2 regions of the Chryseobacterium sp. HNCC26DJ240 genome follow, and region 2 is predicted to be linked to the other one. Evidence: riboswitches for the same ligand, from Rfam matches in the RefSeq annotation. Region 2 holds a riboswitch; the other holds the start of a gene.
The links. A riboswitch is a leader RNA that binds a small molecule or an ion and turns the genes downstream of it on or off. The one in region 2 is predicted to bind cobalamin.
Positions count from the first base shown of each region.

Region 1: linked by a shared signal. The riboswitch ahead of AC2A1G_RS02995 (TonB-dependent receptor plug domain-containing protein) and the one ahead of AC2A1G_RS11080 (acyl-CoA thioesterase) in region 2 are both predicted to bind cobalamin.

Region 1 covers NZ_JBXUGK010000001.1:659,157-667,019, reverse strand. The annotation lists gene AC2A1G_RS03030 (hypothetical protein) at 1-316, opposite strand, end outside; gene AC2A1G_RS03025 (NADH:flavin oxidoreductase) at 710-1,774, opposite strand; gene AC2A1G_RS03020 (winged helix-turn-helix transcriptional regulator) at 2,063-2,416, shown strand; gene AC2A1G_RS03015 (CCC motif membrane protein) at 2,470-2,802, opposite strand; gene AC2A1G_RS03010 (DUF2752 domain-containing protein) at 2,822-3,100, opposite strand; gene AC2A1G_RS03005 (NADH:flavin oxidoreductase/NADH oxidase) at 3,146-4,192, opposite strand; gene cdd (cytidine deaminase) at 4,565-5,047, shown strand; cobalamin riboswitch at 5,095-5,230, shown strand; gene AC2A1G_RS02995 (TonB-dependent receptor plug domain-containing protein) at 5,349-7,370, shown strand; gene AC2A1G_RS02990 (YncE family protein) at 7,386-7,863, shown strand, end outside.
Region 2 covers NZ_JBXUGK010000005.1:99,293-107,155, reverse strand. The annotation lists gene AC2A1G_RS11120 (hypothetical protein) at 1-4, opposite strand, end outside; gene AC2A1G_RS11115 (protease complex subunit PrcB family protein) at 56-514, opposite strand; gene AC2A1G_RS11110 (PaaI family thioesterase) at 631-1,065, opposite strand; gene AC2A1G_RS11105 (1-acyl-sn-glycerol-3-phosphate acyltransferase) at 1,210-1,803, opposite strand; gene AC2A1G_RS11100 (PspC domain-containing protein) at 2,116-3,801, opposite strand; gene AC2A1G_RS11095 (PadR family transcriptional regulator) at 3,813-4,142, opposite strand; gene AC2A1G_RS11090 (HD domain-containing protein) at 4,471-5,061, shown strand; gene AC2A1G_RS11085 (DUF6624 domain-containing protein) at 5,537-6,058, shown strand; gene AC2A1G_RS11080 (acyl-CoA thioesterase) at 6,243-6,626, opposite strand; cobalamin riboswitch at 6,739-6,917, opposite strand; gene AC2A1G_RS11075 (hypothetical protein) at 7,159-7,863, opposite strand, start outside.

The DNA.
Region 1 (7,863 bases), on a different contig from region 2:
CGCATCCTAAGTAGCGGGGATCACCATGCTTTTCAGACCAAAACCCATCCAGAATATTTTCACTGACGCAGCGGTAAACAGCGACTCCCTTAAAAATTTCGCCTTCATCTCCTTCATATTTAAAATTGATGACTAAAATATTGTCTTTAAAAAAACCTATTCCGTTTTGTGTGTGATCGCCGATCGTCCATTCAGCGATGATCCGGTTGTTTTCGTCCTTGTCTAAAGTCAAAATTCCCTGATAAGTAAAATCATCTTCCTCCACCTGATTGCTTCCCTGAATAATGTAGCTGCCAACTAAGTCCTGAACTGTCATTTTTTTAAATTAATGATTGCAAATGTAGAAATAGTAAAAAATATAATTCTGATTAAATTTAGATTATTTTTACTTCTTTGAAGGTTAGTTGTAAATAAAAATTGCACAAAAATTTTCTTATGAAAACGTTGGAGCAAGCTATAAAATTAAATTAACGCAAAGGCAGACAAAGAATTATAAATTATTGCAGTTTTTAAGATATACGAAGGCGTAAACTTAAAAGAGAAATACAATGAATTTCCAATTGTATTTTAATGTGCTGACAACTATTTTATCATGAACATAAAAGAACAACGCGGCTTTCAAATGATGAAAACCGCGTCGTTTTAGAAAAAAATAAATAGGTAAATTATGTATTGAATTGATCTGTCAAAATCAATATCTTTTTTTGTTTTAGTATAATACAGCAAGACTTTCTGCAGAGAAATTCTCAAGTTCTTCTGTTTTGTTGTCTTTGATTTTCAAAACCCATTCAGGATCCTGAAGGATTGCTCTTCCTACGGCTACAAGGTCAAAATCGCCTCTCTCAAGTCTGCGCGTCAGTTCAGAAAAATCTGTTTTCTTTTCTGTGCCTTCTCCTGCGAAAGCTTTCATAAAATCGCCATCAAGACCTACAGAACCTACTGTAATGGTTGGCTGACCTGTAATTTTCTTTGCCCAACCTGCAAAATTCAGATCAGAACCTTCAAATTCTTCTTCCCAAAATCTTCTCTGTGAACAGTGGAAAATATCGACTCCGGCTTCTTTTAATGGCAACAGCCACTCCTCCATTTCCGCAGGTGTATTAGCGATTCTTGCCGTGTAATCCTGCTGTTTCCATTGAGAAAGTCTTAAAATAATAGTGAAATCTTCTCCAACAGCCGCCCGGATTGCCTTCACAACATCTACTGCAAAACGGTTTCTCTCCGCAATGGTTTTTCCGCCGTATTCATCGGTTCTTGTGTTGGTTCCTTCCCAGAAAAACTGGTCAATCAGATATCCATGTGCTCCGTGTATTTCCAAAACATCGAAGCCTAAATCTTTGGCAGCCTTCGCAGATTCTGCAAATTTGGCGATGGTGTCTTTAATATCTTCCAAAGTCATTGTGGAAGCTTTTTCCATTTCTACCAACGGATAGTCTTCTGAACTTCTGGTATCTCCAACGTGCCAGATCTGAGGTCCCATTTTTCCGCCATTTTCATGTACAGCATCAATTACATTTTTCCAGCCTTTTAATGCTTCAGTTCCGTAGAAATCCGGGATATTCTGAATATTTTTTGAAGCTGGTCTGTTGATGACCGTTCCTTCAGATAAAATCAAACCTACCTCAGCGGCCGCTCTTCTACCGTAATAATCCGAAATCTGTTGTGTCGGAACTCCGTTGTCAGATTGCGCTCTGGTCATGGGAGCCATTACGATTCTGTTTTTAAGTTCTAAATTCTTGTATGTAAATGGTTTAAATAGCGATTGTATGCTCATTTTTGTGACTGTTTTATAATTGTTACACAAAGTAACTAATAATAGTTTGTATTTGTATCTTTTAAGCTTAAAAAAGTGGTAACTTTGTGGTAACTTTTGATAGTAACTTAAAAGTAACCCGATATTTTAGTGATTCTTCAATCCATTTTTTTTGAAAAATAATTTTAAAGTCGTGCTTAAAACTAAATTTTTTGAAATAATTTTTAAATTATGCTGAAAATATGTAACAAATAACTAAATTATGCTACCAATACATCAACTATAAACTAAACTTAAATTCGTATTATTATGAAAAAGAATGAACTGATGGCCTACAGCTGTCCGCTCGGAAAGGCGATGGCAGCATTGGGAAGCAAGTGGAAACCCATTATTGTGCTCGTGATTAAAGACAGAAAACTACGTTTTGGAGAACTTGCTGCAAGAATCAATGTGATTTCCAGAAAAGTACTGACCGATCAGCTGAGAGAAATGGAAAATGACGGTTTGATTATTCGGGAGGAGTTTAAAGAAATCCCACCCCGTGTGGAATATTCTCTTACCGAAAAAGGTCTCGCGCTGTTACCGATTATGTTTCAGCTTGAAGAATGGGAAGCAAAATATCCCGATAAAAAGTATGATAAAGACTGTGCTGTTACAACATAAATTTAAAACAAAAGCCGCTCAACATGAGCGGCTTTTTTATCTTAAGAAGTTGTTTAATTGTTTTGTAGTTCTTCCATTCTTTCTCTTAACAATTCAGGGTCTGAAAGCGCTTCCATACCGATTAAAGAAATATAGAAAATCATAAATGCTAAAAACAGTATGCTTAAAACTAAACCTATAATAGCTAAAATCCTTCCTGTATTTAAATTACTGTAATTGTTGTAAAGTTGCGGATTTGCCAAATAAAGCTTCTTGTCTTTGCTGTACAAAACTAGTGCGATAACGCCACAGATCATTCCGGGAATACCGTAACAAAAGCATGTTACAAGTGATAAAATTCCCAAAACCAAAACGGCAGTTGCGTTTGGTAAACTTTGTTGATTCATAATTTATTTATTGTGTAGTTTAAAAGTGTTTATAAAAATAAGAAATTACCATGATTAGTGCATTAAGTATTCCTAAAATAACTAAAATATTTCCGTAACTCCTTTTTCTGTCTACAAATGTGAGAATTACTGTTGCAAAAAAAAGCAAAAGTGTATACACCGCCGGAAACATGTGAAATGCTTCCACAAACTTACCCTGAAAAACCAGCAAAATCGCCCTTTGAGTGCCACATCCAAAGCATTCTATTCCTAAAAATTTCTTGCTTGGGCATGAGAGCATATAATCTTCGATTTTCATTTTTGAGGCTGAGGTTAAGGTTAAGGCTGAATGTATTTCTTTTAATTACAATTTTGCACGGAGGTATTGGTGAGGAAAGAAGCAATCTTTGTGCGCTGAAAACGAACTTTGAACTGCCAAAAACGGATTTCGGAGAATTTCTCTTGCCACAAAAATCAAATCTGCTTCATTTTGTCCCATAATATATTCGGCCTGTTCGGCGCTGGTAATTAATCCTACAGTTCCTGTTTTTACATCAGCTTCTTTTTTCACCTGACCCGATAAATGAACCTGATACATTGGTTTAACTTCGATTTTTGCACCGTGAATATTTCCACCGCTTGAAACATCTATTAAATTAACACTGTGATCTTTCAGAACTTTTGCAAGGGCCACACTGTCTTCAATATCCCATCCGTTTTCTGCATATTCTGTTCCTGAAATTCTTACAAACAAAGCAACATTTTCATTTAATTCTTCATTGACAGCGTCAACAATTTCAAGTAAAAAACGAATTCTGTTTTCAAAACTTCCGCCGTATTCATCTGTTCTCGTATTGGAAAGTGGTGAAAGAAACTGATGCACCAAATAACCGTGTGCCGCATGAATTTCAATCACATCAAAACCAGCATCCACAGCTCTTTGGGCTGCAACTTTAAAATTCTGAACCTGCTCCTTGATTTCCTCAACAGTTAAAACATGAGGAATTCTCTCAGTCGGGTGATAAGGAATTGGGCTTGGAGCTAATGTTTCCCAGCCTTCTTCAAGAGAAATCTGTTTGTTTTCCCATGTAGAACCTTTTCGTCCTGCGTGTGCCAGCTGAATTCCTATTTTGGATTCTGTATTCTGATGCACGAAATCAACAATTCGTTTCAATGCGTTTGCCTGCTCATCATTCCAGATTCCCATGCAGTGATTGGTGATTCTTCCTTTTGGTTCGACAGCTGTGGCTTCCACAAAGATAAGTCCGGTTCCGCCCTGCGCACGGCTTACGTAATGTACGAAATGAAAGTCGTTTGCAAGTCCGTTATCGCTGCTGTACATGCACATTGGCGACATTACCCAGCGGTTTTTAAGTTCTACATTTCTGAAGTTGATTGGTGTGTATAACATGAAGTTTTGTTTTAAAAATTTAAAAATACGAAATAACAGTGAGAGTTGGGGAGGAATTTGTTGGAAGATGGAAGGCGGGAGATGGGAGATGGAAGATTGTTGAACCCAGCGGGTTCTGTTGCATATTCGATTCATTGACTATAGATTTCTATTACGGTTATTGATATTGAACCCTGCGGGTTCTGTTCGATGCAAATGTTTTTTAACCATAGGTTTCACCTACGGCTACTCGTATTAAACCCTTCGGGTTTTGTTGCGTGTGTGTAATTATCAGTGTTAACGTTTAGTCTTGTGGGATTTTTGATTTACAATAAAACAAATTTTGTCACCGTTGGAAATTGTTTTACTTTTAGCTCCCTTTATTTAATTTGAATGAAAAAAGATTTTCAGATCCATTTTGAGCATTTTACTGCAAAAAACGAGTTGACCGAAACCGAAATTTCCCTTTTGGAAGCTGCAAAAAAAGCAAGAGAAAATGCTTATGCTCCCTACTCCGATTTTTTGGTCGGCTGCGCTGTGCTTCTTGAAAACGGTGAAATTTTTTCAGGTAACAACCAGGAGAATGCCGCGTTTCCGTCGGGACTTTGTGCTGAGCGAACTGCAATTTATTGGGTGGCTGCCAATTTTCCGAATGAGAAAATCAGTAAAATTTTTGTTGTGGGTGGTCCGAGAAAATCTTCAGAAAAAACACCTCCTATTCCACCTTGTGGCAACTGCCGTCAGAGTTTAATGGAATACGAAACCAAACAGAACCAGAATATTGAAATCTATTTTGCGAGCCTTACCGATGAAATATACAAAGTCAGTTCGGTAAAAGATTTACTGCCGTTTTATTTTGACTCAAGCTTTTTGTAGAATTTTTAAAAAAGGCATTCTTAAATTATTAATTTCTCATTGTCAGTTCTTATTTAAAAGCTTAAATTTGCAACGTTTTAAAAAGGGAATTCGGTGTGAATCCGAAGCAGACCCGCTACTGTAAGTATTTTTCTGAAATCGAGAAAATATAAGTCAGATACCTTTCTAAAGCATTTTTTTGATGAAGCTTTCGTGGAATGAAGCGCAGTCGGTCTCTTTTCCTTTTTGCATTTTGCAAAACAGGTTATTACCTTCTACCTTTTTCATTCAAAGGAATTCTTCTGAATTTTATTTAAACTGAATGAAATATTTTTACTCTTCTGCCCTGCTAATGATGCTCGCTGTACCAGCAACTGTTTTCGCACAAAAAACAGAAACCGACAGTATTGAAACCACAGTAATACGGGATATTATTTTTAACAGAAAGCGTCAGGAAACAGGAGTCATTTCTTCACAGAAACTCTCCGGAGCAGAACTGGAAAAGCTCAACAGCACTTCTGTTGCTGATGCCGTACGTTATTTTTCCGGAATTCAGGTGAAGGATTATGGCGGAATCGGTGGGATGAAAACGGTAAATATCCGTGCGATGGGAACGCAGCACGTTGGGGTTTTCTATGATGGAATTCCTGTGGGTAATGCTCAAAACGGAACCGTTGACCTTGGAAGATTTTCTTTGGATAATTTAGAATCTATTTCTCTCTATAACGGACAGAAAAGCGAAATTTTTCAGGCGGCCAAAGACTTTGGTTCTTCGGGATCTATTTATTTGCGTAGCAGAACTCCATTTTTTACAGGTTCAAAGAAAACGAATGTCAATTTTAATTACCGTTCGGGATCTTTTGGTGTGGTAAATCCTTCCATTTTATTGGAACAGAAACTGACGGATAACATCAGTATTTCTTTAAATACGGAATATCTTACAGGACACGGACGATATAAATTTCATCAAAAAGTAGCTTTACCCGACGGAAGTCTGGGGTGGGAACGAAGCGGAATCAGAGAAAACGGCGACATCGAATCCCTCCGTGCTGAGGCCGGTGTTTTCGGGAAAATCAATAACGGAATTTGGAAACTGAAAGGTTATTATTACGATTCTGAGAGAGGAGTTCCGGGCGCTATTATCAGAAATGGGGATATTTCTTCAAGCAGACAATGGGATAAAAACTTTTTTGTGCAGGGAAGTTTTGAGAAGGAAATTTCATCCAAATACAAGTTTCAGATCAATTCTAAATTTGCTGATGATTACACCAGATATTACAATGATAATCCCGGAGGAACACCCTTATTTATTGACAATATTTACAAGCAACAGGAATTTTATGTTTCAACTGCTCAACAATATTCGCCATACAAATTCTGGAAGATCAATCTTTCGGCAGATTATCAATACAATACTTTGGATGCCAACTTACGACAGTTTGCTTATCCTCAAAGACATACCGAGCTGATTGCTTTGGCAACTCAGTTTGATTTCAATAAATTTAAAATTCAGGGAAGTGTTTTGGGAACTTTTGTTCAGGAGAAAATTGAGAACACAACTTTTTCGGTTCCGCAGAACCGTTCAGAATTTACACCGACTGTTTTTGCATCCTACCAGCCGTTTGCAGCAGATTTTAAAGTTCACGGTTTTTATAAAAGAATTTTCAGGATGCCTACTTTTAATGACTTGTATTATGCAGAAGTCGGAAGTTCGCAGCTGAAACCTGAATTTACCAACCAATACGATTTAGGTTTTACCTTTAATAAAGATTTTAAAACAGGCGTTTTACAGAACTTCAATATCATCGCTGATGCTTATTACAACAGGGTTCAGGATAAAATTATCGCTTATCCGAAAGGCCAGCAGTTCCGCTGGACGATGACGAATCTGGGTGAAGTTGAAATTAAAGGCGCAGATGTTTCGGCACAGGCGATTTGGTTGCTTTCAGAAAATCTGTTATTCAGCAGCCGTTTTACCTATACTTTTACGGAAGCTTTAAATGTTACAAAAAACAACATAACTTCCTATTACAGAAATCAGATTCCATACACTGCAAAACACAACGGAAGCATGCTTTTGGGAATTACATACAAAGAATGGCAACTCAATTACAGTTACATCTATGTAGGCGAGCGTTACAATATGTCTGAGAATATTCCTGAAAATTATGAGCAGCCATGGTACAGCAGTGATATTTCAGGAACGCGGGAATTTAAAATGAAAAACTGGAAGTTCAGACTTGGACTTGAGGTAAATAATCTTTTAGACCAAAACTACAGCGTCATCAAAAATTATCCGATGCCGGGAAGAAATTACCGTGTTAACTTAAGGGTCAACTTTTAAAAGCGAGATTTAAAAATGAAAAAATTACAGTTACTTTTTGCCTTCCTTTTAATTCTCAGTATTCATTCTTGTAGAGAAGATTACGATTACATCAACTACGGAGCTACAGTTTCAGGAGTTCAGGAGCCTGAAAACATCAACATTAAAGGGCTCTACGTATTGAATGAGGGAAATATGGGAAGTAATAAAGCATCCATCGATTTCTTTGATTACACCACGGGAGCTTTTACCAAAAATTATTACAATGCCCAGAACCCAACCGTTGTAAACAGCCTTGGCGACGTGGGAAATGACATTAAAGTATATAAGGATAAACTGTATGCAGTAATTAATCTTTCCAATTTTGTGGAAGTAATGGACGCTAAAACAGCCAAACATATCGGTGAAATTCAGGTTCAGAACTGCCGCTTTATTAATTTTCATAATAATTACGCTTACATCTCCTCTTACGGTGGTGCAGTCGGAGTTTCGCAACCAGGTTATGTGGTGAAAG
Region 2 (7,863 bases):
TCATAGATATTCTTTTCTCTAAAGATGGAAAAATATAAAAAGGTTGCAGATGATTTTAATTAAATATCACAGGTTTTGTACTTTTCTGAATTTTAACAATGTGATAAGGCTGAGTAATCACCGTGGTTGCATTGCCATTGAGAAGTTTTTCTACATCGACAGTTATGTTTTGAGAATTTTCAATTGCAGTCATGATGTCAATGGAATAACCTCCGCTATTTTGAACCTGATCGACAACTACAATGAGCATAAATTGGTTGAAGTTGATGTTGGTTTCGGTAAAACTGTCGGAAACATTGGTTTGCGCATTAACCTGTGTAAGAAAATTATTCCAGTCGGTTGTGTTATTGATCACTGAATTTTGCGGTGTTACATACGTGCTTCCGTAGAAGTTTCCTTTTCCAATCAGTGAAAAATTAACGGGTGTTTGTACAGCCACAGTTTCTTCGTTATCCTGACAGGAATTCAGAATAATAAACAGCGCACTGAGTAGAATTAATAAATGTTTTTTCATAATGTATAAATTTATGGGTTTCAATTATATATAAGATGAAAAATTGGAGAAAGGTTGCAGCAGAAAACAAAAAAAGCTCAAAAAAAAATTGAGCTCACTATAATTTAAAATAAATTTTATCTGTTGATAATATTATTCGTCATCGTAGTATGGCTGATGAGATTTCCTTTTTCATCTTTGATTTCAATTTCTGAAACGTGCATTGTTTTTCCTTTTCGGATAAACCTTGCAAATCCGGTTACCACACCGTCTTTTTTGCTTCGTAAATGATTGGAATTAATATTTGTTCCCACACCAAAATACTTTTCGCCATCAATAAAAATATTGGAAAGACTTGAACCCATCGTTTCCGCTAAAACGCAGGTTGCACCTCCATGCATAATCCCGAAAGGCTGATGAATTTTTGGCGTAACGGGCATTGTCGCTGTTAAAGTTTCATTTTCCAAATCAATATCTGTAAAATGGATACCAATCCATTTGGCAAACGTTTCGTTCCCCCAATTGTTGATGAATGCCAGTATTTCTTCTTTGGTTTTGTCTTTTGTATACATAGTAATATGAGTAATAAGTAATGGGTAATTTTGCTTATGCTTATGCTTATGCTTATGGCTTATGGCTTATGGCATTTGGTGATTGCTTTTGGCGGTTAACATTTTGGTACTTGAATCACGTATCCCGCATCTCGTAACCCGAATCTAGCTCCCCGCTTGCCTGCTTCCCGTAATATCCGGATTCCAGTTGGCCGGGATTTTTGGGACGATGTCGTATTTTACATAGTAATCTTCAATTTCCTGCATGATTTCTTCATAGGGAAGGGTAGATAATTTTTCGTAAGATATTGTATAGCCCAAAAACATTGTTTTTCTTTTGAAATCTCCTGCCGCCAAAACAATCGGAACTTTTGCCGCCAGTGCCATGTGATAAAATCCTTTTCTCCATTTCGGAACCCAGCTTCTGGTACCTTCCGGAGTGATTACCAAACTGAAATCTTCTTTTTCAAACTGTTTTGTAACAAAATTCACGAGGTCGTTTTTCTGACTTCTGTCAATTCCAACACCACCTAAACCTTTTACTACAGAACCGTACCAAGCTTTTGTGTGAGCGTCTTTGATGATTATTTTTAAAGGTTTTTCCAATGCCCAATAGGCAAGGTTTCCCAATAAATATTCAGCGTTGTGAGTGTGTGGTGCAACGACGAGAATGCATCTGTTGAGAACATTTTCATCGCCCTGCAAAACAACTTTCCATCCAACGATTTTTAAAATCAACTTGCCTAATAACTTTTTCATGAAGATTCAGATTTAAAACAAAAAAAGTATAACCAACATCATGGTTATACTTTACAAATATATTGAAATATTATGGCTCTTAAAACAGACTGCTAATGAAATCAGCGATCATTACTGCAATTTCTAAAACTAACTGTATCATTTGTAAATATTTTTTGTGTTGGGGTTAATTAATTTTGTACGAATTTAAGAAAAATTCTAATCATAATACACAAAAAGTTGATTTTTTTTGTGATTTTATTGAGAGAAGAAGAGTGTGAACTTCAAACACTTGGCTATTCATCCACACTTCCTGCCACTCTCTCTGGTTGGTTATTTGGTTTGTATAGAAACTTGTTTTTTGTTGGCGTCAAGTTTTATGTCTAAATCTTTTACATTATCAAGATTTACTTTTACAGAATCCATCATCTGTTTTGCTTTTTCTTTCGGATATTTTTTTCCGTTGATGATTACGCTGTCTTTGTCTCCTTCAGTGTATTCTATAGTAGTTCCGTTGATATTGATTTTGTTTTTTTCAATCATAATTCCATTCTCAAGATCGTTGTCATCATCCTTATCATGGTCATCATTAAAATTGATTCTGTCTGAAACTTTTACAACAGTCATGTTTTGCGGTACAATAAGCTCATAATAAGCATTATAATCTCTCATTCTCTCGCTGTAAGAATATCTGAAATAATTAGGCAGAAGTATTTTGTTATCAATAATTTCTACAGGTACAGTAAGTTGAATCGGTTGGTTGTAGCCATCACCTTCTTTTTTGATGATCAATACTGGGCTTGCAACATCCTGATGTTTTACTTCGATGTAAGGATAATCTTCTTCATAAATGCTTTTGCCGTCAGAAAAATAGTCGCCGAAATAAGATTTAAAGTTTGATGGGATATTTACTTTTTTTACATCTACAAGAATGCTGTCAGATTTCGTATTGATGGCTATTTGTTCGCTTTCATTGTTTTCTCCGGAATATTTGGTGAACAATTTTGTTGCGGTAACGCCACCTATCGCAAGTAATGCAATCCAAAGAAAAACAAGTGTTCCAATAATGTATCCTGTATATTTTAATCTGGATTTTGGAGCAAGCAATTTTATCGAAATTAAAGTGAAGATAATTGCAGGAATTAAGAATGCTAATACCAAAATTGCAGTAATTAAGAAATTGGGCATTTCACTTCCTAAGAAAAAAGAAATACTTTCAGGCACATTCACGGAATCGGATCCGAAATTGATTCCGAAGAAACCGAAAGAACCAATAAGTAATGAAAGTCCCATTAGTCCAAAGATGATTCCCCAAAATATTCTTATAATACTTATCAAAACGCTTCCAAGGTTGTTGATATTACCTGATTGTGACTTCAATGCTTGCCCAACTTTTTCCGTAGATTCGTTGGCAAACTGTACAATCTTTCCCGATTCTTCTTTCAGGTTGTCAAAATTCATTGGCTTACCTTTCATTTTCAAAAAATCTGAAGCTGTTTGTGCTTCCGGAAGAATTACCCATAGAATTACGTACAGTAATCCTACAAATACAAATAAAGGAGCTAACGGAAATCCTACGATGAAGGTAGCAATCCAGATCAATCTCATAACGGTAACGTCTACTCCAAAATAGGAAGCCACTCCGGCACATACACCGCCCAATTTTGCTTCTTCAGGATTTCTGAATAATTGTTTTTGAGATTTGTAACCAAAAGAAGACTTTGTGCTGTTTTTCTTTCCTTCAGAGTAATAAGCTTCTTCCTGTTCTTCTATTTTTTCAGGAGTTCCGATTTGTGCAATTACTTTTTCTACATCAGAATCGTTGATAACTTCTCTTTTAGCAAGAGTTTCTTTAAAGATTTCTACCATTCTGATTTCGATGTCGTGCATTACCTCGTCTGCTTCAGCAACATCCAGAGAGCTTCTCAGGGCATTCAGATAATCGCTGAGTTTTATATATGCGTGTTCTTCTATCGTGAAAGAAAAACCGGCGAGTCCTATAGAGAGTGTTTTGTTCATAGCTTTTGTTTTTAAAGTTTTTGAGTGATTTGGTTTACAGAATCTGTCAATTCTTTCCAGGTAATTTGAAGTTCAGATAAAAACATTTTGCCTTTTTCTGTAATTTGGTAATACTTTCTGGGTGGTCCTCCTGTAGATTCTTCCCATCTGTAAGAGAGAAATTCTCCGTTTTTCAGTCTTGTAAGAAGAGGGTAGAGGGTTCCTTCCACTACATCCAGTTTTCCTTTTTTCAGCTCGTCTATCAAATCAGAAACATACATTTCACGGTTATTGATGAGGCTCAAAATACAGAATTCCAGAATCCCTTTTCGCATTTGCGCTTTGGTATTTTCGGTATTCATTGGTAATAAGGTTTAATTAATTGGTTATAATTTTCGATTTTCAGCTCCTAGCTAGTTGAACCTATTTCGATTTTACATTACAAAGATATATAAATAGAATGGTATTATGCAATACAAAGTAGTAAAATAAATTTATATTTATATTTAATGTGTTGATTTTCAGTTTAATAATTTTTAGTTGAAAAATATTTAATTTTAATTAAAACCAAATTTCCATCCTGTTTTATTATTTTTGAACCATGAAATCGCCCATAAAAAACTTTATAAGCAAGCAACTATGAAGATTGGGCGATAACATCTGACAAATAAAAAAAAATAAAATCTACACATGAAAATTCAAAAAGAAATCGATTTTATCATCGCTGTTGATGCTTTGAAAAACGTTCAACGAAGAAATTATAATGCCGACGATTCCCGAAGAGAAAATACTGCAGAACATTCGTGGCAGATTATTATTTTGGCTCAGATCTTATTTCCTTATGCTAAAAACAGAGCAGATATTGATCTTTTGAGAGTCATCAGAATGCTTTCCATTCACGATTTGGTGGAAATTGAAGCGGGCGACACGTTCATTTTTGATGAAGTTGCAATGGTAGGAAAATTTGAAAGAGAAAAATTGTCTGCACAAAAGATTTTCGGAATTTTAGATGAACCCATCCGTTCAGAATTCTTTAATCTCTGGCTAGAATTTGAGGAAGAAGAAACGCCGGATGCTATTTTTGCTTGTGCCATCGACAGAATTATGCCTTTCATTTTAAACTCACACACTTCCGGAAAAAGCTGGACTGAAGCCAAAGTAACCGAAGCCCAGGTAAGAAAAATCCTTGAAAACGCTATCTGCAGAGCATCAGAAGAAATGGAAGAAGCCTTTCATCACTTAATGAATCTTAATTTGGAAGCGTTAAAAGTTTTAAGATAAATGGAATCTCACGCAGATTTTGGTAATTGAGCTGATTTTCTTAAAGTTTAGTCTGATTTCAAATTTTATTTAAAACACTAAGGCTTCGACGAACTCAGCCTGAAAATACATAAGTTTTAAACGTTTAGTATTAGAGATGTCATGCTGAGCCTGTCGAAGCATTTTGCAACACCTCCTTTGTGATGAGTAGTTGAAATAATCTTAGCCATATATATATAAGATAGATTCAAAAAGTAATGTTGTTGTTGGTAAAAAGTCGGTAAGAAAATGTGGGTAACTTTTTTCGGCCAAGCAAGAAAACATTAGCTATATTTTATTCCGACAGTTAATAATAATTCCTACTTTTGTGTCATATTCCGAAAATGTTCAACCTATTTAGGAATATGGTACAAAAGTAGAAATAGAAATGAAAATAAAAAAGATATTATTCAGCATACTAACCGCTCTTGTTGTAATGATAGCAATATTCCTTTATATGAATAAGGATAAATTTGTCTATGTAGGTTCAGTAAATATTATTGAAGTCGATTGCAGCAAAAAACGTCAAATCCTGAGCGAAGTTTTAGAAAGTGACCAGAGGATCAGAAAATCAAATGAACTCATCAAATACGCTAAAGAAGATCATAGGAATCAGGAATTAGTGATCAGCATTATTGAAAAGTGTGGTATGCCAACATTAAAAGAGGTCGATCAAAGACAAATGGACGCCATCTGGTTGGGACTGCAACATAGTACTGAAGAAATCAGAAAAAAGTATTTTCCACAAGTAGAGAAAGCTGTTGAAAATGGAGACTTATCTAAAGGACAGTACGCATTGATGAAAGATAGGATGTTAATGGACGAAGGAAACCCCCAAATATATGGTTCACAAATAAAAAATGGTAAATTATATAAATTAGAAAATCCTGAAACTGTGAACGACAGAAGAAAAGAAATGGGAATGGAACCCATTGAGGATTATTTAAAGAATTTCAATATTCAGTTCAATCCGAATTAACAATACAATATATAATCATGTAGACGACTCCAGTCATCATTAAATGATTGTGTCTCTCAGAAACCGAAATTTAGATCTTATTTAAAGAAATAGAAAAAGGTTTCAGCGAACAGTTAAGTTTTCCGAAACCTTTTAAATAAAGACTGAAAGTGATAAGTGGCAGTCAAAAACTACCGTTCATCTATTATAAAATTTGAATTGGTTTCTTAAATTCGTCGATGGCTACAAAGGTAAAATCGCCTGTAATCGCCTTTTCTCTTTCGTAAGAATACATCTGTTCGGTAAAAATCTCAACATTCACTTTCATACTCGTTTTTCCCACGTGAGAAACCTTTCCGATTAATTCTACAATAGTTCCGGCAGGAATTGGTTTTTTAAAATCAATTTTATCACTGCTTACGGTTACCACACGTTTTCTGGCAAATCTTGTGGCCGTGATAAAGGCAACTTCGTCCATCAGCTGCATGGCAGTTCCTCCGAAAAGCGTGTCGTAATGATTGGTTGTGTTGGGAAAAACGGCTTTGAAAATTCGGGTTTCCGAGGCATCAATTCTTTCTTCTGTAGTCATATTTCATTATAAATTTGTGCGAAAAATGAACTTTACTGAAACAAAAAGAATCTTTCAGGAACGAGAATTCCCGAAATAACATTTGATCAATAAACTTCAGATCGCGAAAGTTTTTTGTTTGAAGAAACAGGCAGGTCTCCTGACTTGTAACATCTCTATTCCTTCCCATGCCTTGTGCACAGTGGTTTTTATAAAGACTTAGGTTACTTTACAGTTGCGCGACAGTTCGTGATTTTCACACGATTCCCTTTTCATTTGCGGCTAAGCAAAACCAGTTTCCTGGAAGATCATTTTCGGTGATTTTCCGTCGGCAAAAGTACAAATAAAGTTTGATTTAAATTAGGGTAATCTTTTTTCTAAGTAGCTGCGGAAAATTTGAACCATTAAGAAAGATTAAGTTGTTAAGAACAAACTGACTGCAGATTTTTTAAGGTTTACCGAGGTAAATGATTAAGCATTACTCTTAAATCAATTTTATTGATTCTTAAAAAAGCTTAACCGATTAATGATCTTAACGTTTAAAATTGCAAAACTATTCAGGATTGTTGTAAATAATCTGACTTATTACTTTTCCTTCCTTCACTGTCCAGAAAGTGGTGTATCTGTTTTCGCCTTTTCCGTTGATCATATAAATGTAAATATGATCGGCATCCATCGCTGTTACACCAATGTTTTCGAAATCGGTTGTTGGATCAAATAAATTTTTAATAGCGTCACGCACAAAAACAGTTCCTCGCCCTGGCTGCTGTACACGAATGGATTTTACTTCTGTCAGGCCTTCAGGCAGGGTTTTTCCGATGCCCCAAGGTTTTGCTTTATCAATTTTAATGATGTTTCCGTCGGCATCTTTTTCCTGTCTTTTAAAACTGGCGTTGGAAGGGTAGATGTCGATCACTACTTTCGTACGTTGTGCAGTCGGAAGTTTTTCATTGGAATTATCTGTAAATGTGTAAGATCTTCCGTTTTTAGATTTTGAAGGTGTAAATTTCGGAAGCTGATCGATGAAAGCGACACGGTCTTTGTTGACCATACCTTCTTTTGTAAGGCTGTCGTATCTGACGAATGGTTTTTCGTCGTCGGTTTTTTCAGGATATTTGATCCAAATCCATTCTGTTTCTCCGGGAGCGGGTTTTACGTAAACGAAAACATCGCCTTTTTTCATTCTGATTTTATCAACGATTTTGCGGTAATCTTCCTTGTGTACACGCACCATCGCATAACCTTCCTGTGCCTTTAC